4 regions of the Streptomyces sp. NPDC058683 genome follow, and region 1 is predicted to be linked to each of the others. Evidence: riboswitches for the same ligand, from Rfam matches in the RefSeq annotation. Region 1 holds a riboswitch; each other region holds the start of a gene.
The links. Region 1 has a riboswitch for cyclic di-AMP ahead of ACFWXC_RS24485 (transglycosylase SLT domain-containing protein). Riboswitches for the same ligand answer to the same signal wherever they lie in the genome.
Positions count from the first base shown of each region.

Region 2: linked by a shared signal. The riboswitch ahead of ACFWXC_RS24210 (NlpC/P60 family protein) and the one ahead of ACFWXC_RS24485 (transglycosylase SLT domain-containing protein) in region 1 are both predicted to bind cyclic di-AMP.
Region 3: linked by a shared signal. The riboswitch ahead of ACFWXC_RS07985 (peptidoglycan DD-metalloendopeptidase family protein) and the one ahead of ACFWXC_RS24485 (transglycosylase SLT domain-containing protein) in region 1 are both predicted to bind cyclic di-AMP.
Region 4: linked by a shared signal. The riboswitch ahead of ACFWXC_RS48195 (transglycosylase family protein) and the one ahead of ACFWXC_RS24485 (transglycosylase SLT domain-containing protein) in region 1 are both predicted to bind cyclic di-AMP.

Region 1 is NZ_JBHXSK010000022.1:41,773-47,061, forward strand. Features, by position in the region: gene ACFWXC_RS24475 (polyprenyl synthetase family protein) at 103-1,110, opposite strand; gene ACFWXC_RS24480 (CocE/NonD family hydrolase) at 1,699-2,013, shown strand; cyclic di-AMP (ydaO/yuaA leader) riboswitch at 2,656-2,851, shown strand; gene ACFWXC_RS24485 (transglycosylase SLT domain-containing protein) at 2,857-3,345, shown strand; gene ACFWXC_RS24490 (HAD family hydrolase) at 3,355-4,161, opposite strand; gene ACFWXC_RS24495 (hypothetical protein) at 4,310-4,897, shown strand; gene ACFWXC_RS24500 (FAD-dependent oxidoreductase) at 4,936-5,289, opposite strand, start outside.
Region 2 is NZ_JBHXSK010000021.1:171,759-177,047, forward strand. Features, by position in the region: gene ACFWXC_RS24200 (lipoprotein) at 1-455, shown strand, start outside; gene ACFWXC_RS24205 (DUF1996 domain-containing protein) at 529-2,451, opposite strand; cyclic di-AMP (ydaO/yuaA leader) riboswitch at 2,849-3,023, shown strand; gene ACFWXC_RS24210 (NlpC/P60 family protein) at 3,032-5,077, shown strand; gene ACFWXC_RS24215 (NAD-dependent epimerase/dehydratase family protein) at 5,094-5,289, opposite strand, start outside.
Region 3 is NZ_JBHXSK010000005.1:272,357-277,645, reverse strand. Features, by position in the region: gene ACFWXC_RS08000 (GNAT family N-acetyltransferase) at 1-504, shown strand, start outside; gene ACFWXC_RS07995 (TetR/AcrR family transcriptional regulator) at 546-1,148, shown strand; gene ACFWXC_RS07990 (SGNH/GDSL hydrolase family protein) at 1,194-1,979, opposite strand; gene ACFWXC_RS07985 (peptidoglycan DD-metalloendopeptidase family protein) at 2,219-3,178, opposite strand; cyclic di-AMP (ydaO/yuaA leader) riboswitch at 3,183-3,343, opposite strand; gene ACFWXC_RS07980 (alpha-galactosidase) at 3,652-5,289, opposite strand, start outside.
Region 4 is NZ_JBHXSK010000074.1:36,598-41,886, reverse strand. Features, by position in the region: gene eno (phosphopyruvate hydratase) at 1-971, opposite strand, end outside; gene ACFWXC_RS48195 (transglycosylase family protein) at 1,382-2,065, opposite strand; cyclic di-AMP (ydaO/yuaA leader) riboswitch at 2,069-2,240, opposite strand; gene ACFWXC_RS48190 (transglycosylase family protein) at 2,440-3,444, opposite strand; gene ACFWXC_RS48185 (cytochrome P450) at 3,687-4,988, opposite strand; gene ACFWXC_RS48180 (tetratricopeptide repeat protein) at 5,033-5,289, opposite strand, start outside.

The DNA of each region.
Region 1 (5,289 bases):
GGATCCTAGATTGGACTCAGTCCAGGAGTGTGACGTGCGTCACGGCGGTTGCTCCTTGGGTGCGGCCTCTCGGGAAGCCGAGTCGGCAGAACGGGCAGGGGGCTAGCCCGCCCGGTGCACCACCGCGTCGCACAGCTCCAGGAGCGTCACCTTCGCGTCGCATTCGGCCAGAGGGGCCAGTGCGGCCCGGGCCTCCTCCGCGTACCGGACCGTGTCCCGGCGCGCCTGCTCCAGCGCCGGATGCGCCCGCAGGGCCGTCAGGGCCTCCGCGTGCCGCGCGTCGTCCGTGAGGTCGGAGTCCAGCAGCTCGCACAGTGCGATGTCCTCGGCCAGCCCCAGCCGCGCGGCCCGCTCCCGCAGCCGTAGCACCGGAAGCGTGGGGATGCCCTCGCGGAGGTCGGTCCCCGGGGTCTTGCCGGACTCGCGGGAGTCGGAGGCGATGTCCAGGACGTCGTCGGCGAGCTGGAAGGCGACACCGAGGCGTTCGCCGTACTGGGTGAGGACGTCCACGACCGTCTCGTCGGCGCCGGACATCATCGCGCCGAAGCGGCAGGAGACCGCCACCAGCGATCCGGTCTTGCCGCCGAGCACGTCGAGGTAGTGGTCGACCGGGTCGCGTCCGTCCGAGGGACCCGCCGTCTCCAGGATCTGACCCGTCACCAACCGTTCGAACGCGAGGGCCTGGACCCGCACCGCCTCGGGTCCGAGGTCGGCGAGGATCTGCGAGGCGCGGGCGAAGAGGAAGTCGCCGGTGAGGACGGCGACCGAGTTGCCCCAGCGGGTGTTGGCGCTGTCGACCCCGCGCCGCACGGCCGCCTCGTCCATGACGTCGTCGTGGTACAGCGTGGCGAGGTGGGTCAGCTCGACGACCACGGCCGACGGCACGACGCCCGGCGCGTACGGGTCACCGAACTGCGCGGCCAGCATCACCAGCAGCGGCCGGAACCGCTTCCCGCCGGCCCGCACGAGGTGCTGCGCGGCTTCCGTGATGAACGGGACCTCACTTTTGGTGGCTTCTAGCAAGCCCTCCTCGACAGCCGTCAATCCGGCCTGGACATCGGCTTCCAGAGCCTGGTCCCGCACGCTCAGCCCGAACGGCCCGACGGTCACGAGGGGTCTCCTGTCTGCTGGTGTCCACTGGCGATTACACGGTTTGTCGATAGGTCGCTGCCATCACTCAAGTCAGCGTATCCGGTCAGGTTTCGATCACCGAGGGCGCCCACCGTTACACCCCGGGCGCTATCGGATCACGACCGGTATGTTTTTGATCAGCCGATACGATCTGACATCCAATGACTTAACAGGAAGTACCGACAGTTGTCCCGAACCGGGGTGTAAGCCGTGTCCCCGGCCGAGGCGTGAACCGCGTCCCGGACCAGCGCCGTCAGCGCGTCCGACGCCGGACCGTCCGGCAGACCGGCGACCACGGACGGTCACCCACTCCCCGTCCGACGTCACCTGCCCGGAGGTACCCCCTTCGCCGCCCGCCAAAGCCGACGGGGGCACACCGCGCCGATCCGCATCCATACCGCCGCCCTCTACGAGATCACGCACGAGGACCTCCGCACCCCTCTTCGCCGCCAGGACGTTGCCCCCACGCGCGCGAGGCGTCCACTGGCGGACGAGCCCGCCCACACACGCACCTCACCCCCACCTCCCCCACCCGCGGCCCGATGCGCCACGGGCACGTCTCGGCCGATGGGCAGGGCGGGCCCGCGACCGTCGAGCGGTCGACGGCGCGGCCGCGGTACAACGCAAGCCCTCGGCACGGTCGGCTTCTCCCAGGACGGCTGCATCTCCCTCCGGACGGCGGCCCTCGCGCCCGAGCCGCTCAAGGCGGTCGCCGCGGCCCGCTCCACGGACGGCCACTATGACAACGACGGGCGGTGCGGCGGAGGTTCCGCCCTCACGGTGGACACGCGCGCGTGGACGACCGCCCTGCCCGCCGCCGGGTCGGCAAACCCGCCCCCCTCCTCCGACGTGACCGGATTCACGTACGACCGTCACGCATGAACTCCTGGCGCACTCCTGGACCTTGGGCCGACCGATGGCCTTCGAGACACCCGAGGAGACCAAGCCGCCGGATGCCGACCTGCCCACCGCACACGATCAGCGGCACGCGCGCGTACCCGGACCGTACGGAGTTCACGAGGGCGCGCCGGAGAGGGCACACGACCGGATGAACCGGATGCCCAGAGCCCCCTGCCGATCCACACCCGACCGGACCCCACCGGTTCCGCCCCACCGGGCCGGAATTCCTCTGAATAAGGCAATTCGGACAATCTATTGAATTTCCTGTGATGCGGGTCACTTAACCCACCCCAATCAAGGCAATCCACGCGAATGACAGCGGGACACTTTTCCGCCGATGCCCGGAAAAACGGATTCCATGAATCCCTCTTGTCCGATTCGCCGCAATTGCCGTTTCGTGAAGTGGGTCACGTGGCCCGGAGTGCCACCGAGGCGGTAAGGCGACCCTTTCTTTCCTTTTCCTGTGGGCGAGTTGAGGCTTGGCAGACGCAAAGGATCAAGTTACCCATACGGCTCAGATCAAGGTCAATGGGTGTGTTGTGTGAATCAGGCACTTGTTCCGGACATGTGCTCTCGCATACGTTCCCGCTCGCCGGGCGGACGCCGAATCCTGCCGCCGCCCGTCGTGACCCATCGACGAGTCCATTCGCACGGCAGGAGCGGGGAAACCAGGTAAGTCGCCGGACCGGGCGACCGACGTCACCGACGGACGTCGTACCGGAACGGCTAGGGGTGAAGTCGCCTCGCCTCAGGGCGGCGCGGCCGGGCACTCCCCGGGCCCGAACCCGACAGCTCACCTCGCAGGCGACGGAGAGGAACTACGCCATGTCTGCTGCCGCCCAGCACCGCTGTCCCCGCCGTAACCGCATCATCCGCACGCTCGCCATCGCCAGCACCGGCGCCGCCGTTCTCGCCCTCCCGCTCATCGGGGCCACGGCAGCTTCCGCCGCCACCTCCACCACCTCGACGGCCTCGACGACGCTCGCCGGGTACCCGAACAACCTCGACGGCTGGATCCGCGAGTCGCTCGCGATCATGGCCGAGAAGCACATCCCGGGCAGCTACAACGGCATCTACCGCAACGTGATGCGTGAGTCCTCCGGCAACCCGCAGGCCATCAACCTCTGGGACTCCAACGCGGCCGCCGGCATCCCGTCCAAGGGCCTGCTCCAGGTGATCGACCCGACGTTCAAGACCTACCACGTGGACGGCACGTCGTTCGACATCTACGACCCGGTCGCGAACATCACCGCCGCCTGCAACTACGCCGCCGCGCGGTACGGCTCGATGGACAACGTGCACGGCGCGTACTGACCGGCACCGTCAGCCGAAGAGTCTTTCGAGGACGACGGCGATGCCGTCGTCCTCGTTCGACAAGGTGATCTCGTCGGCCACCGTCTTGAGTTCGGGATGGGCGTTGGCCATGGCCACCCCGTAGGACGCCCAGTCGAACATGGGGATGTCGTTGGGCATGTCCCCGAAGGCGACGGCCTGTTCGGGGCTCAGTCCCAGATGGTCGGCGGCCAGCGCCAGGCCGGTCGCCTTGGTCACCCCGCACGGCTGGAGCTCGACGGTTCCCGGCCCCGACATGGTGACCGTCGCCAGCGAGCCCACCACCGCGCGCGCGGTCGCCGCCAGTTCGTCGTCGGACAGGGTGTGGTGGCGCAGCAGCACCTTGCTGATGGGCGCGCACCACAGGTCGTCGCGCCGGCCCACGCGCAGCGCGGGCAGCGTGGGGTGGGGCATCAGATAGCCCGGCTCGATGAGCGTGAGCCCGTCCACGCCGTCCTGGTCGACCGCCGCGTACACCTGCCCGACCTCGGCCTCGATCTTGCCGAGGGCGGTCTCCGCCAGTTCCCGGTCCAGGGTGACCGACCACAGCAGCCGGTCCGCGCCGGCGTCGTACACCTGCGCGCCCTGGCCGCAGACCGCGAGTCCCGTGCAGCCGAGGTCGTCCAGGAGGGGGCGCACTCTCGGCGCGGGGCGGCCGGTCACCACGAGATGCCGGGCGCCGGCCCGGCCGGCCCGCGCGAGCGCGGCGAGCGACCGTTCCGACAGGGTGTCGTCGGCGCGCAGCAGCGTGCCGTCCAGGTCGGTGGCGATCAGTGAGTACGGGGTGGGTGCGACCATGATCAGAGAATACGGACAGCACGCCCCTGAGACTCACTGTGCGTTTCGGCCTCAAGTGGCGCCCGCCGTCGCCGTGATGGGGCGTTGTCAGTGGGGCGCGTTACGTTGGCGGTGGGTTGAGCGCACCGATCGGACGGGGGCGGGCGTGGTGACGGACGGACCGGGAGACTTCCGGGCGCATCTGCTGGAGGCGGCGACCGGGGTGCTGGAGCGGTTCCCGCGGGAGCTGCGGCCGGAGATCTACGCGCTGTCGTTCCGCATCTGGCGCGTCGAGCACGACGATCGCAGACCGTACGTGGCGATCGGCTACAACACCGAGAGCCAGTACGACGCCGAACGGAACCCGGCCGACCCGGGCGAGGCGCGCTGGAACTACGCGTGCTGGCTCCTCGACGGCTTCGAGATGCTCGGCAACTGTCCCGAGGACCCGGTCGGCGGCGCGCTGTACGCCGAAGAGGTCCGGCGGCTCGGACTCTGGTTCGACGGGGACGGCGACGGCCCCGAACTGGACGCGAAGCGTGACCTGTTGGGGCTGCACTTCGCCGACGCGTGCATACGGCTGGCCCAGGACCTGCATGCCGGAGGCCGCATCGAGAAGGTACTCGGGCGGCCGCTGCCGGTGGTGGTCTTCGACATGTACTGCCCGGGCTGGGAGGTCGAGGCCACGGAGGCGGCCAACCCGCCCGAGCTGATCGAGGAGTTCCTGGCCTGGCAGCGGGCGGCCGCGGAGGCGTAGCCCCGGAGCCGGGTGGCGGCCCGGCCCCGGGACGGGTGTCAGGCGTGGGCGGCGGCCATGTGCTTGGCCAGACGCGGCGAGGCGAACTCCGTACCGCACACGAACCGCATCACCGGTCCGTACGACGCCGCCGCGGGCAGGCCGGTGAAGTACAGGCCGGGCACGGAGGAGACGTATCCGGCGCCGAGTTTCGGGGCGCCGCGGCTGACCGCGACGCGGGTGCGCAGCTCGGGGCCGAGGAAGTCCATCGCCGCGGTGTCCACGCGGTAGCCGGTGGCGGCGACGACATGGTCGGCGGTGAGCCGGTCGGTGCGTCCGTCGTGGGTGCGGACGGTGAGGACGGGGGCTCCGTCGGAGGTGTCGGCGCCGGTCACACCGGCGACCTCGTGGAC
Region 2 (5,289 bases), on a different contig from region 1:
CCCGCGGCTGGCAGGCGGAGGCGGTCGACGGCCTGGCCGCCGTCGCCTCGAACGGCACGGACGGCGACCTGGCTCAGAGCCTGCTGCGTCAGGGCCCGGTGACCCTGGTCTGCGAGATCGACGCCAAGCCCGCCGGGGCCATCGGCTTTCTGCGGGTCTCGACCGGAAAGCCGGGCAGCGGTGACGCCGGCGCGGTGCTGCGGGCCTTCGTGGCCGCCGAGAAGGACACCAGCGAGGCGAAGTACCGGACCTTCACGTCCGGCGGACTCGCCGGGGTGCGGGTCGACTACGTCTACACGAGCAAGCTGCTGGACGAGAGCAAGACGGAGTCCGCACTGGCCGTGGTCACGCCCCGCGGACCCGTCGTACTGCACCTGGGCGGGCTCGACAGCGCGGAGCACGAGGAGATGCTTCCCGCGTTCGAGCTCGCCCAGCGGACACTGCGAACCGCCTGACCCCGGCACAGGGGTCAGGCGGAGTCGCGTCGACTCCGTCAGGCCGAGGCCGGGCGGAGTCGCGTCGCCTGCGTCAGGCCGAGTTCCTCCATCGGGTGCGCCACAGCAGCACGAACCCGGCGGCCAGCAGCAGTCCGCCGAAGACGGCCGGCCAGAGGTGGGCGCCGGTCTCGGCGAGATCGCCCTGGACGGCCTGCGGCTCGGTCTGGGGTGCGGTGGACGGGGTCTCCTGGCCCGCCGGAGCGGCGCCGGCCTCGGTCGCCGTGTCGGTCGGGGTCTGGGTCTCGGGCCGCTCGGTCGGCTTGCTGATGGCACCGCCCCCCGTGCCGGACGACTTCTTGGGCGAGGCGCTCGTGTAGACCTGCGGCAGACCGGTGTTGCCGGCCTCGGTCTTCGTGGCGGACGGCTCGGCGGGCGGCTCGGAGGGCTGGGCGCTCTCGGTCTCGGCCGGCGGGTCGGCCGGGGCCGCCGTGTCGCTCGGCTCGGTGACCGGGCTCTCCGTGTCGGACGGCGGGTTCTCCGGGCTCGCCGACTCGGACGGGTCGGGGTCGGCGCTCTGCGACGGCGGCTGCTCGTCGGCCCCGGCCCCGCAGGTGCGGCCGGAGTTGATGCAGTCGACCATCTTCCGCATCAGGCCCTCGTCGAAGACGTTGATGAAGTCGCCGTGGTCGGTGACCGGCTTGTGCAGCTGCTCGGGGAACGAGTCCACCGAGAACAGCGGGACCGTACGGCCGCCGTCCTGGAGGCTCGGCGCGTCGACGTCGTAGACGATGCGCTGCACCAGCTGCGGAATCGCCTGGAAACCGGCCGCGCAGCTGCCGTCGGCCGCGGCGAACGCCACATGGGTGCGGTGGTTGGCGCTGTCGATGTTCCGGCCGTCCCAGCAGCTCTGGAACTTGAACGTGCGTACGACGTCACTGCCCGAGGGGCAGAGCGGGTACTTGTCCTTGAGCTGCCGGTCCTCGAAACCGGTGCAGCTCCAGGAGGCGTTGGCGTTGGCCGGGCCGTTGACGAAGGCCTTGGCGTCACCGGTGATGATGCGCAGCAGCCGCGGCATCTCGGTGACCTTGGAGGTCGGGTTGCCCTCGAAGGTCAGCGTGACCTCCTTCGCCGTCACGATCTGCCCGGCGTTGCCCTCGGTGCCGCCGCCCGGCTTGTCGGCGTCCCGCTCCTGCTTGCCGTTCTGCAGCCGCAGCACGGGCCAGTAGTACGTGGACTTGTCGCCCTGGTCCGCACAGCTCGTGTCGGCGTTCGCGAGGTCGTCGTCGCTGGCGAAGGCGTTGTTGGACTGGTTGCCGATGTAGTCGTGGAAGTGGTGGGCGCCGTTGGAGACACCGGGCGCCACGATCACGTTGTCCGAGTTGAACAGGCCGTTCGCGTTGACGCCGCAGCTGGAGGCGAAGGTGCCCGTGGAGCCGCCGGACTGCTCGGACGGGGTCGTGACATTGGGCTGGACGGTGGTGATGTCGGCGTAGTCGGCGGCGACGGGGCCGTTCCCGCCCTGGCCGCCGATACCGGCACCGGCACCGGCACTTGCGCTCTGGCTCGGCGCGGCGCTGTCCTGCGGCGCCGTCGACTGACCGGCGCCCTGGTCGGAGGAGCGCAGGGTGCAGGCGGCGAGGTCGTCGAGGCCCTGGGGGCGGTCGCCCTCGCGGTCGATGGCGTCGGCGATGCGCTGGAGGGATTCGGACCGCTTCTCCTTCAACGGATCCAGGATCGTCTGGTCGGCGAGACCGGGGTTCTGCTGGATCGCCGCGGCCGACTCCTTGAGCTGCTGGTAGGCGGCCGCGATCTGCTGGTCCAGCTGCGCGAGTTCGCCGTCGACGTCGGCCCGGGCCGCGTCGGGCACGTCCGTCAGCCGGCTGCCGACGTCGGGGCAGTAGACGGTGGGCGCGGACAGCACCTGGGCGTTGGCGGTCTGCCCGGCCTGGTCCGAACCGCCTTCGGTGGCCGAGGCATAGACGTTCACCGCGACCAGTACTCCGCCGCCGAGCATCAGGGCGACCGCTGCGAAGGTCGCGCGTTGTGCGCCGGTCGGGCGTCTGCGCCTGTTGGGTCTCAAGGTCGTTCCCCTGCGTGTCGTGGTCGGCCGGACATGGAAATCCCTCGCCCTATACGCGGCGTGGCGCCACCGTGTTCAACGGTCCCGGAAATTCACGGTGACCTCACAGGTAGCGGACTCCTCAGGCAGCCGACGGCACAGCTCCGACGGCCGCACGACGGCGACCGGGGTACGGGCGAAATGCCGTCCCGCACGGCCGGATCTCGAACGCTACGACGAACATCACAATTACGTATCGGACATTACGCACTTCAACCTTCACACGAGTGACACAAGTTGGCTAAGTTGACGGGCAAGCCGTTCGGCTCCCCCCGGCGAATCCCGTCGGGCCGCGCGGCCTCCGCCTAATCCGGTGCCCAACGGGGCGTTCCGGAGCCGGGGACCCAACCGAACCACTGGGGTGAATCGGTCAACTGCCCTTAGGGGCAAGGACCGTAGGGCATGCCTTCCGGATCGACCCGCCCGAACCCGACAGCTAACTCGGTAGGCGGAGCACGGAAGGAGCACGACCCCCATGGCGTCCGAAAGCCGTGACGAGGTTCGACAGCGAATCGACAGCCTCTACGACCAGGCCGAGAACGCCACCGGGAACTACAACGCCACACGCGCGATGAACGGGGGCTCGCGGTCCCGCGGTGTCCCGCTGTTCAAGCGGCCCCGACGTGACGACCCGGGCCTCGACAGCATCGCCCGCGAGTGGTTCGACGGCGCGCGATCGCGACTGGGGCCGAGCGTCCCGGCGGCGCTGCCCTCCGACCGGCAGCCCGCCCGGCCCGGCCCGCGGCGGCCGGTCAGCGCCATGGCCGCCGACCTGCTCGGCCAGCTGGAGGGCTCCGGCCCGTCCCGGCCGGAGCTGCCCGCGGGGTCGTCCGCTAAGAGCGACATCGAGGTCGTCCGTGAGCTGCCGGAACGCCCGAAGCTGGAACTGACGGCAGGGTCCCCCGCGGCGCTGCCCCCGGGACCGTCCAGCGCGCCCAAGGCGCTGCCCCCCGCCGCGCCGCAGCGTGCCACCCCGGGCACGTCCAAGACCAAGAGCCAGCTGAAGATCGCCAAGGCGCGCGAGGTGCTGTCCCAGCGCACCGGGCAGCGCGCGATCGCGGCACTCGAACCGGCCGCGCCGGCCCCGCAGCCGGCCCAGGCCCCTTGGCCCACGCCCGAGGCCCAGGTCCCGGCGCAGCAGTGGCCCGCCCCCGACGGCATGCCCGGCCAGTACGGCGACACCGGCTCCTTCCGCACCGACGCCCTGACCGGTACGGGCGCCTTCCCCGCGATTTCCGCGACGGACACGGGCGCCATCCCGACGGTGCCCGCGACGGACACCGGCTCCTTCCGCGTCATGACCCCGGGTGCCGCCCAGCCCATGTCCCCGGCGGACACGGGTGGCTTCCGCATCATGACCCCGGGCGCCACAAGCAGCTTCCCGGCCGTGACCGCCATGGACGCGGGTCCCATGCCGCCCGCGAGCCCCGGCGACACCGGTTCCTTCCGGGTCATGACCCCGGGCGCCACCGGTACGTTCCCGATGCCGGCCGACACCGGCGCCTTCCCGACCGCGGCCCCGACGAACACGGGTGCCTTCCCGACCGCGGCCCCCACGAACACCGGTGCCTTCCCGACCGCCGCGCCCGTCCCGGGCCCGATGGACACCGGTTCCTTCCCCGGTATGGCGCCCGCCGCGACCGCCGCGTACGTCAGCGCACCCCCGGTCGCCGCGGAGACCGCCTATCCCGAGACCGCCTATCCCGCCGCCGCGTACGCCATGCCGGCCCCCGCCGCCATGCCGTCGGCCGACTTCGGCACCGGCGCCTTCCCCGGCGCGCCCGCCGCCGGCATGGGCGCCTACGCCACCGGAGCGCAGCCCGCGGCCGCCGCCTACGCCACCGCCCCGGCGATGCCCGCGCCCCAGGCGCCGATGCCCACGGCAGTGATACCCACGGTGGTGACGGACCCTCCGTGGGCGATGATGGCGTCCCCCGCGGCGACGATCGCGCCCCCCATGGCGATGGCCGCCGCCGCCCCGGTCGCCCCGGCCCCGCTCCCCACCGCCCCTGTCCCGACCGCACCCCCGGTGGTCACCGCGCCCGTCCCGACCGCGCCCCCCGTGGTCACCGCCCCGCTTCCCACCGCGCCCCCGGCCGCCTATGCGTCCGGCGCCGTCACCGACACCGGCTCCTTCCTCGTGCCCGGTGCCGCGGCCGAGCCCGGCAAGGCGATGAAGGCGCTGGCGTTCGCCCGGGCGCAGATCGGGCGGCCCTGTGTCTGGGGGGCCACCGGTCCGGAGTCGTACGACTGCTCCAGCCTCACCCAGGCCGCCTGGCGCGCCGCCGGGGTGTCGCTGCCGCGCAGCGCACCGGACCAGACCTTCGCCGGCACCCCGCTGACACTGGCCGCCATCGAGCCGGGTGACCTGGTCTTCTTCTTCGACAACGACAGCCACGTCGGGGTCTACGCGGGCAACGGCATGATGATCCACGCGCCGAGCCCGGGGGCGTCCATCCGCGAGGAGTCGATCTACAACGCCGGGGAGTCGGCGATCCACCGGGTGGTCCGCCCGGCCTGAGACCCTGCCGTCGGGGTCAGCCCCTCCGCCGCCGCGTGCGCCAGCTCTCGTGGTGGTCCAGGAGGGTCTCCTCGACGGGCCGGTAGGTGAGGCCCAGTTCGTGGATGCCCCGGCTGTTGTCGACGCGGAAGCGGATGCCGAGGTGCTTGCGTATGTAGTCCTGGGTGAGGCCGAAGGACGGGCCGAGGATCCGTACCGGCCAGTGCGGGAGC
Region 3 (5,289 bases), on a different contig from region 1:
CGCCCGGCCCGCCCCGGTGACACGGAGGCCGTGCGGGCGATCCGCAACCACGCGATCGAGCACTCGACGGCGCTGTGGACCGAGACCCCGCAGTCTCCCGCCGAGGGAGCGGCCTGGCTCGCCATCCATCTGGCGCGCGGCTCGGCGTTCGTGGCCGAAGTGGCGGCCGAAGTGGCGGGCGAGGCGGCGGGCGAGGTGGCCGGATTCGCGGTGTACGGGCCATGGCGGGAGCTGGACGGCTACCGGCACACCGTGGAGGACTCGGTCTACGTCCGCGAGGACCGGCACGGGCTCGGCATCGGCTCGGCGCTGCTGGGCGCTCTCATCACCGCGGCGCGCGCGGCCGGCCACCACGTCGTGATCGCGGGCATCGAGGCGGAGAACACCGCGTCGGTCCGGCTGCACCAGCGGTTCGGCTTCGAGCACGCCGGCACGGTCCGGGAGGTGGGCACCAAGTTCGGCCGCTGGCTGGACCTCACGCTCATGCGGCTGCCGCTGGCCTGACGCGGCGACGCGCGCGGGGTACGACCGATTAGGGTGACCGCGTGGCGAGAGTGCGGTTGAGCGTGGCCGAGCGGCGGGAGGAACTGCTGCGGGCCGCCATCGAGCAGATCGAGGCGCGGGGCGTGGCGGCGATACGGATCGCCGATGTCGCCTCGGCCCTCGGGGTGAGCAACGCGCTGGTGCTGTACCACTTCTCCACGAAGGAGAAGCTGGTCTCCGCCGCCTTCTCCTACGCCGCCGAGGACGACCTGGCGCATCTGCGCAAGCTGCTGGGCCGAGGTACGTCGGCGTCCCGCCGGCTGCGGGCGGCGGTGCGCTGGTACGCGCCGACCGGGCAGGCCAAGGGCTGGCGGCTGTGGATCGAGGGCTGGGCGGTGGCGCTGCGCGAGCCCGCCCTGCGGGAGGTCACCAAGAGGCTGGACCAGCAGTGGAAGGCGGCGATCGCGGAGGTCATCGCCGAAGGGGTGGCCGCGGGCGAGTTCCGGTGCCCCGACCCCACGGCCGCGGCGCTGCGGCTGACCGCCCTGCTCGACGGGCTCGCGGTCCAGCTCACCTCGTACCCGGGCGCCCTGTCGCGCTCCCGGGCGCAGGAGTGGGTCGACGAGGCGCTGGCGCGCGAACTGGGGCTTCCCGAGGAGCAGTAAGGGGCGGCTCGCCAGGGTGCCGCCCCTTACGCGTTCTTGCCGCCCTCAAGCCACGGAAGCGATCCGCATCTTGATGTCGTCCGGGGAGAGCGCCCCCTTGGCCGTCACGTGGTCGCCCGACGACTCGCCGCGCAGCCGTCGTCCGATCCACGGCACCAGGTACTCACGGGCCCAGTGCACGTCGTCGCGGCGGACCTCCAGGGTGCCGCGGGGCGGCAGTGGCGGCCACGGCTGGTCCGGGTCGGCCGGCACCTCGACGCCGAGCACCTGACCGGCCCGCAGCGCCACGCGCGTGTGCCCCTCGGGAGACAGGTGCAGCCGGTCGCCGTCCCAGGCCCGCCGGTCCTGCACGGTCTTCAGGGACCAGAGGTCGAGGACCGGGCAGCCGTACCGGTCGGCGACGGCCCGGACATGGCCGTTGTAGGTGGCGATCTTGCCGCGCAGATGCTTGAGGACGGGCACGCCCCGGGTGTCGAACCCGGTGGTCACCAGAACCGTGCCGACGGCCTCGGTCAGTTGGGCCACGGCCCGCTCGAACCGCTCGGCCACCTCGTCGGGGTCGGTGCCGGGGCGGATGATGTCGTTGCCGCCGGCGCAGAAGGAGACCAGGTCCGGGGCGAGTTCCAGGGCCTGCGGCACCTGGTCCGCCACGACCTGGTCGAGCAGCTTCCCGCGCACCGCGAGGTTGGTGTACTCGAAGTCGCCCTCGGGCTGCCGGTCCGACAGCAGTACCGCGAACCGGTCCGCCCAGCCGACGAACGCCCCGTCGGGGCCGGGGTCGCCGACGCCCTCGGTGAAGCTGTCCCCCACCGCCACGTACGACCCGATCACTGATGCATTGTCACTCTTCGAATCGTCTGCCACGTCGGACCATGATTCACCTTCAACTGTGACCTACGCGACCGTAATAAGGGGTTGACTAGCGGTGAGATAAGACACTTGTAAATACTCGGCCAAGCCAGGAATAAGCCTCTGAGCAGTGGCGTTGAAGCGTCGATCGCCCGAAGGCCGGACCCGGGGATCGGGGGTCCGGCCTTCGGAGTGCGTGTCAGATCAGTGGGCGTACCGGGTCAGCCGACGGCGACGCCCTTCGAGCGGAGGTAGCCGACGGGGTCGATGTCCGAGCCGTAGTCGGGGGTGGTCCGGATCTCGAAGTGGAGGTGCGGGCCGGTCACGTTGCCGGTGGCACCGGAGAGGCCGACCTGCTGGCCCGCGGTCACGGTCTGGCCGACCGAGACGGAGAGCGCGGAGAGGTGGCCGTACTGCGCGTAGTAGCCGTCGGCGAGCCTGATGACGACCTGGTTGCCGTAGGCACCGCCCCAGCCCGCCGTGACGACCGTGCCTTCGCCGACGGCCTTGACCGGGGTGCCGGTCGGGACGACGAAGTCGACGCCGGTGTGGTAGCCGCTGGACCACATGCTGCCGGCCACGTGGTAGCCGGTGCCGATGGTGCCACCGGTGACCGGGAGGGTGAAACCGGAGGCGGTCGTCGTCGGCGCGTCCGAGGAGGAGGCCGTGTCCGAGGGCGACGAGGAGGGGGCGGAGGACTGCGAGTCGGACCGCGCGTGGGACCGCGTCCCGGACCGGGAGTCCGAGCTCGGGGTGTCCGTCGTCGCGGCGTGGCGGCCGCCGAGCGTGAGCTTGAGGCCGGGGTGGATCAGCGAGGGGTTGTCGCCGACGGCCTGCCGGTTGTCGGCGTAGAGCCGGTGCCAGCCGCCCTTGACGTCGTGCTCGCGGGCGATCTTCGAGAGATAGTCGCCGGGCACCACCGTGTAGACGCGGCGCGCGGAATCACCGGTGCCGGAATCCTGAACGGCGGACTGCTGAGCGGCGGCCTTTCGCACAGCCGTCTTCTCGACGGTCGACAGCGACTGGGTGGCCTTTTCGGAAACGGACTGCGAGGTGGCCGCGTGGGCGCCGGTGGCCCCCATGAGCGGCAGAGCCAGCGCGGCGCCACCAGTTCCGGCGACGGCCATCGAACGGGTGAAACGCTGGGACTTGGGGCGGCGGTGCTTACCCTTCGCGGGCATGACGCATTCCTCTCCGGCGCCTGCGAGGTGAGCTGTCGGGTTCGGGCTGGAGCTGCCCGGCCACGCGGGAAGGCGTGGCTACACCCCTAGCCGTCCCGGGAACCGGAACAGGCGGTCATACCTGGTGGGTCCCCCGCTCCTGCCAGGCACGGGTGAGTGTGTGTGGGGACTCCGGGCGGCGGCAGGATTCGGCGTTCCGTCCGGATGCGTGGCGAACGTAAGCGAGTAGGGCGCGCGTAAACAAGCGGCATATTCCCTCTGTCCGAGTTTCGCTTGATCCGTTACGGGAATCCCCGGTCACCCTCCGTGAATTCCACCCTTCCGCGCTTTCCTGATCCCCTTGAAAAGCAGGGGAATTACGTGAACATGACGCGCGACGGACGGTCACGAATATGACGCTCCTCACGCACGTCACGCCACGTCCCCTTATTCCGCACCGAGTTGCAATGAAGGCACCAAATCGGTCAGAAGGCTCAGATGCGACGCAGCCGGAGAACCGTCGCATCCAGGTCGCCGCGCAGCTCGGTGCGCAGCCCGTGGTGCAGCAGAACGGCACCTCGATGCACTTCGCCCGTTTCGCGGCATTCGTACGACGCCGCCGGGTCGAGGCCCTGCAAGCGGAGCGCCGGCATCGGCTCGCCGTAGCTCTGCGCCTGGAGCCAGGCGAGGACCACGGTCTCGTCGCCGAGCGTGTACTGCACGGCGCTGAGCCCGCCGGTCGGCGGCCGCAGCCGGAACTGGTCGCCGCGCTGCACCAGGGGCCGGATGTCCTTGTAGAGCTCCACCCAGCGGCCGGCCTCGGCGAGCTCCTCCTCGGTCCACTGCGAGAGGTCGCCGCCGACCCCGAGCGCCCCGGCCATAGAGCTGACGAAGCGGAAACGCAGGCTGCTGACCCGGCCGTTGAGCTGGTGGTTCGGGCTGTCGGTGACCCAGGCGGACATCACCCGGGCCGGGTGGATCTGGCTGAAGCCGTGCTGGATGGCGAGCCGGTCCAGCGGGTCGGTGTTGTCGGAGGTCCACACCTCGTCGGTGCGGCTCATGATGCCGAGGTCGATCCGGCCGCCACCGCCGGAGCAGGACTCGATGGCGACGCCCGGGTGGGCCGCCCGGATCCGGTCGAGCAGGGCGTAGAGCCCACGGACGTGGTCGACCCACAGCCGCTGCGGGTACGGCTCGCCGGGCCAGCCCGCGTCCGTGAAGCAGCGGTTGAAGTCCCACTTGACGTAGTCGATCGGGGCGCTGGACAGAAGGGTGTCCAGCTGCTCCCAGAGGTACTCCTGGACGTCCTCGCGGGCGAGGTTGAGAACGAGCTGATTGCGCAGTTCCGTCCGCTTTCGTCCCTGCTGGTACTGCACCCAGTCGGGGTGTGCGCGGTACAGGTCGCTGTCCGCGTTGACCATCTCGGGCTCGACCCAGATGCCGAACTGCATGCCGAGGGCGTGCACGTAGTCCGCGAGGGGCTTGAGTCCCTTGGGGAAGCGGTCCGGGTTGGGCGTCCAGTCGCCGAGGCCCGCGCGGTCGCTGGTGCGGGCGCCGAACCAGCCGTCGTCGACCACGAACAGCTCGACACCGATCGCGGCGGCCCGCCGGGCGAGGGTGGCCTGCTGCTCCTCGGAGATGTCGAAGGTGGTGGCCTCCCAGGAGTTGAACAGCACCGGCCGGTCCTGCTCGGCGTCCGGGATGACGTACGCCCGCTGGTAGGCGTGCCAGGCGCGGCTCGCCCCGCCGAAGCCGCCGTCGGTCCACAGGCCCGCGAAGACCGGGCTGGTGTACGACTCGCCCTCGGCCAGCATCAGCAGGCCCGAGTCGTCGTAGCCGGCGCCGCCGGTGATCTGCACGCGCGCGTCGGGGAGTTGGGCGACGGCGATCCGCCAGGAGCCGGACCAGCCGAGGGCACAGCCCCAGACCTCGCCGCGCTCCTCGGTGGCGTCGGTGTCGAGGGCGACCCAGGGCAGGTGCTGGTGGCTGGTGTGGCCGCGGCGGCTGCCGATCACCTTCTCGCCGTAGGTGAGAGGCGCGCTGGTGAGGCGGGACTCGGCGGCCCAGCGGCCGTGCAGCTGGGAGAGCCGCCAGCCCTCGCGGTCGGGGAGCGTCCAGGCGGCGGGGTCGGC
Region 4 (5,289 bases), on a different contig from region 1:
CGGGCCAGGCGCTCCGGGTTGGTGACGAACAGGTCGTCGCCGACGATCTGGACCTTGTCGCCCAGCTTGTCGGTGAGGACCTTCCAGCCGGCCCAGTCGTCCTCGAACAGCGGGTCCTCGATGGAGACCAGCGGGTACGCGGCGACGAGCTCCTCGTAGTACTCGGTCATCTCGGCGGCCGAGCGGGACTTGCCCTCGAACTCGTACTTGCCGTCCTTGTAGAACTCGGACGCGGCGACGTCGAGCGCCAGGGCGATCTGCTCACCGGGGACGTAACCGGCCTGCTTGATCGCCTCCAGGATGAGGTCGAGCGCGGCGCGGTTGGACTCCAGGTTCGGGGCGAAGCCGCCCTCGTCGCCGAGGCCGGTGGACAGGCCCTTCGACTTCAGGACCTTCTTGAGGGTGTGGTAGACCTCGGCACCCCAGCGCAGCGCCTCGGAGAAGGACTCCGCGCCGATCGGGGCGATCATGAACTCCTGGATGTCCACGTTGGAGTCCGCGTGCGAGCCGCCGTTGAGGATGTTCATCATCGGCACCGGCAGCAGGTGCGCGTTGGGGCCGCCCAGGTAGCGGAAGAGGGGGAGGTCGCTGGCCTCGGAGGCGGCGTGGGCGACGGCGAGGGAGACGCCGAGGATGGCGTTGGCGCCGAGCGAGCCCTTGTTGTCGGTGGCGTCCAGGTCGAACATGGCCTGGTCGATCAGGCGCTGCTCGGTGGCGTCGTAGCCGACCAGCTCCGGGCCGATCTGCTCGATCACGGCGAGGACGGCCTTCTCGACACCCTTGCCGAGGTAGCGGTTGGGGTCGCCGTCACGGAGCTCGATGGCCTCGAAGGCACCGGTGGAGGCGCCGGACGGGACGGCGGCACGACCCGTGCTGCCGTCGTCGAGGCCGACCTCGACCTCGACCGTGGGGTTGCCTCGGGAGTCCAGGATTTCCCGGGCTACGACGACGTCGATGGACGGCACGAGCATCTCCTTCTTGGGATGTGACGCTGGTTGTGCGGGCGCACGCGGGCCTCGTCGGCCCTTGCTCAGCCTTGCGACTAGAGCCTAACCGTCCCGGGGCCGTCGGCCGGCACGACCGACCGACCCTTGGACACACAGACGGTACTCATTGTTCACGTGCGGAACAAAGGGGGTCCCGATGAAGAACGGAAGAAGAGCGGGTCACGAAGAAGACCGCGAGGGGGCCGCGGGAGGACGGCAAAGAGAAACCCCGCCCCGGTGCGTACGGGGGAGAACGCACCGGGGCGGGGGCCCGTGGGGGACGGGGGTGGCCCTCACGTGGTCCTCACTATGAGGACCACGGCTGTGTGGGCGCTGTGGTTCAGCTGGGCGCCGCGTACTACTTCGTAGGACTTCGGGAGCGGCCCGTCGTCGTCCTACTTCAGGTGCAGCTGCTGGCCCGGGAAGATGAAGTCGGCGTCGTCGACGATGCCCTTGTTCAGCTTGAACAGCGCCTGCCAGCCGCCCTTGACCTTGTGCTTCTCGGCGATCGAGCTGAGCGTGTCGCCCTTGACGACCTTGTACTCGCCGTCGCCCTTCTTGACCTTCTCGCCGGTCGGGGTGGTGACGGTCTTCTTGGCGGCCGGACGCTCGGCGGAGCGGGAGGCGGCCTGCGTGTCGGTCGTACGGCTGCTGGTGCTGCCGCTCGACGAGGAGCTGGAGGAGCCGGCGCTGCTGCCGGTGTAGGCGGCGCCGGACAGGCCCGTGCCGCAGACCGGCCAGGCACCCTTGCCCTGCGCGCCGAGGACCTTCTCGGCGATCTCGATCTGCTGCGCCTTGGTGGCCTGGTTGGCCTGCGCGGCGTACTGGGTGCCGCCGTACGCGGCCCAGGTGGAGGCGGAGAACTGCAGACCGCCGTAGTAGCCGTTGCCGGTGTTGATGGCCCAGTTGCCGCCGGACTCGCACTGGGCGACGGCGTCCCACTCGGAGGCGGTGGCGGCGGAAGCGGTGCCGGAGGCCATCAGCGGTGCGGCGATGGCGACCCCGGTGACACCGGCGAGCGCGGCGACGCGGGTGGCCTTGGACGGACGACGGTGCTTGCCCTTGCCGGAAAACAGCATGGTGGATCCCCTCACCGACGCCTGCGAGGTGAGCTGTCGGGTTCGGGCCGGTTGAGTTGCCCGGCCACGCACCTCACGGTGCGCGGCTTCACCCCGAGCCGGACACGGCAGCCTCAACTACCGGTCCCGGCACTTACCTTGGGTCCCCCGCTCCTGCCTACGGCGCTTGACGCGACGACTGTTCCCGGGTGGCCGCTGGCAGGACTCGGCGTTGCGACGGCCGGGGCTCGTGGTGACGAGCGGCCTTGACCGTAAACAGGCGATCAGGTGAATTTCAAAGATGATCAGGGCTTCTGAGACTCATCCCACACTTTCACCAAAACGGACATTTAACTTCGAAGTAGGGCGGTCCGCGGCGCCAACTCCCGCTACTTTTAGTCCGTTTCGCTGCTGAGTTTCAGGGTCTGACCGGGGGCGATGTCGTTCGGGTCGGCGCCGATGTCCGCCTTGTTGGCGGCATAGAGCGCGCGCCATCCGCCGTCGAGGTCAAGGGAGTCGGCGATGGAGGCGAGGGTGTCGCCGTCCCGGACGGTGTAGGTGCCGGCATCCCGGGAGGCGTGACGGCCGGAAGAAGTCACACTCTGACCGTTTGTCACGCTTTCGTCCGCCGAGCCGCCACGGTGCTTGCCGCCGCTGCCGACGGCCCCCGTGTCGACCAGATCCCAAGAGCTGCCCGTCTGCCAGGAATTGTCCGAGTCGTCGGCTTCGGGCACGACGGGGTTCTCGCTCGCCTTCGAGGCGCTTGAACCCTTGGAGCCCGACTTGTCCGCCTTGGTGGAGTCGGCGGGGGTGCCCGTACCGGAGTCGTCGCTCGCGCTCGGGGACGGGGTGGCGGAGCCGGAGTCCGTGGTGCCCGAGGTGTCCGACGAGCCGGAATCCGATGAACCGGATGAATCCGAAGAACCAGATGAAGAGGGCGAATCCGACAGCCCGGAGGACGAGTCGGAGGAGCCGGACGTGTCGTCCGATCCGTCGAGGCCCGTGTCGACGTTCACCGAGGCGTCGTCCGAGGAGAGTCCGGCGAGCAGGGCGCAGGTCCGCCAGGGCTTGGTGCCCTGGTCGGCGAGGATCTTCTCGGCGACGGCGATCTGCTGCGAACGGCTCGCCTGGTCCGGCGTACTGGCGTACTTCTGGCCGCCGTACTGGTCCCAGTCCTCCTGGGACATCTGCAGGCCGCCGTAGTAGCCGGTGCCGGTGTCCATGCTCCAGGAGCCGCCGCTCTCGCACTCGGCCACCCTGTCCCAGGTGTTGCCGTCGGCCGCGTTGGCGCTCGCCGCGCCGAGGAGCGGGATGGCGATGGCCGAGCCGGTCACGCCGGCCGCGACGAGGAGAGCCGGAGCCTGGCGGGGGCGACGGTGACGACCGTTCCCGGAGAGCATGCGGAAACCTTTCGAGCGACAGCGGTGACCGGCGCGACGGGTCCCGCTGGGGCGCCGCACTGATGGGTGAACGTATAGGCAGACGATCACTTGTCACAAGTTAATGCCGCGCAGATCACGTGAAGATCACAGACTTGAACGTCGGTCATCTTCGCCGGTGGAGGGCCGTGCGGGGCGCCGGCGGGGAGGGCCGGGCAGGCGTCAGCGGGTGTCGGTGGGGGCCGTGCGGGTGCCGGTGGGGCTCATCGGCCATCAGGGGTGAACTGCACGGGGAGCGTGCGCAGTCCGCGCATGATGAGGCCGCCGCGCCAGCGCAACTCGCTCTCCGGCACCGCGAGTCGCAGGTCAGGGAGGCGGGTGAGGAGCGTGGCGAGCGCGGTCTGCCCCTCCAGGCGGGCGAGCGGGGCGCCGAGGCAGTAGTGGATGCCGTGGCCGTAGCCGAGATGCTGGTTGTCCCGCCGTGCCAGGTCGAGTGTGTCCGGCGCGTCGAACCGCTCCGGGTCCCGGTCCGCGGCGGCGAGTACGACCAGGACCGGGTCGCCGGGTGCGATGCGCTGCCCGCCGATGCCGAGCGGCTCGGTGGCGAACCGCCAGGTGGCCAGCTCCACCGGACCGTCGTAGCGCAGGAGTTCCTCCACGCCGGTCTCCAGCAGCCCGCGCTCGCCGGCGGCCAGGGAGTCCTGGAGGCGACGGCGCTGCTCCGGGTGGGTGAGCAGGGCGTACGTCCCGTTCCCGATGAGGTTGACCGTCGTCTCGAAGCCGGCGAACAGCAGGATGAAGGCCATGGCGGCGGCCTCGTTCTCGGTGAGGTGCTCGCCGTGGTCGGAGGCGCGGATGAGCCCGGAGATGAGGTCCTCGCCGGGGGCCGGCTCGGCGGACAGCGCCTCCCGCTTCCGGTGGATCAGCTCGGCCAGATATCCGCGCATCTTCTTCACGGACCGCGCGACCCCGCCCCGCGGCCCGCCGCCGTGCCGGATCATCATCCCGGCCCAGTCCCGGAAGTCGTCCTGGTCCTCGCGCGGGACGCCCAGCAGGTCGCAGATGGCGTAGATGGGCAGCGGGAAGGCGAACTCGTGGATGAGGTCGGCCTCGCCCCGGTCCGCGAACCCGTCGATGAGCCGGTCGGTCAGCTCCTGCACCCGGGGCACGAACTCGGCCACCCGGCGCGGCGTGAACGCCTTGCTGACCAGCCGCCGCAGCCGGGTGTGGTCCGGCGGGTCGATGTTCAGCAGATGCGTCATCAGCTCGGCCTTGCGCTCCCCGGGGATCCCGGTCTTCCCCTTCGCGTGCGCGGGCTCGTCGTGATGCGCCGGGTTCTTGGACAGCCGGGGGTCGGCGAGCGCCTGCCGGGCGTCGGCGTAGCGGGTGACCAGCCAGGCCTCGACCCCGCTGGGAAGCCGGGTGCGATGCACGGGCGCGTGCTCCCGGAGCCAGGCGTAGGCGGGATAGGGGTCGGCGGCGAACTCCCAGGTGAAGAGGTCGGGGGCGGGGGCGCCGTCGCGGTGGATGGTGCCGTCGCGGTGGATGGTGCCGTCGCGGTGGATGGTGCCGTCGGGGCGGGTGGTGCCGTCGGGGGCGGGCTGGTGGGTCACTCCTTGACGGTATCCGGTGCGTGCTGCGGGGGTACGGCTCGCTCCGCCAAGGCCCGCTCCGCGAGGTAGTGGCCCCGCTCGGCAGCTCTTCGGTACCACTGCAGCGCCTCCGTCTCGGCTCCCCTGCGGTCCAGCAGACCGGCCATCTGGAACGCGGCTTCGCTGCTCCCCAGGGCGTCGGCCTCACGGAAGAGTCTTTCCGCCTCCTGCTCCTTCCCCCTCCCCCTCCCCTTCGCCATCAGACGGCCTCCGA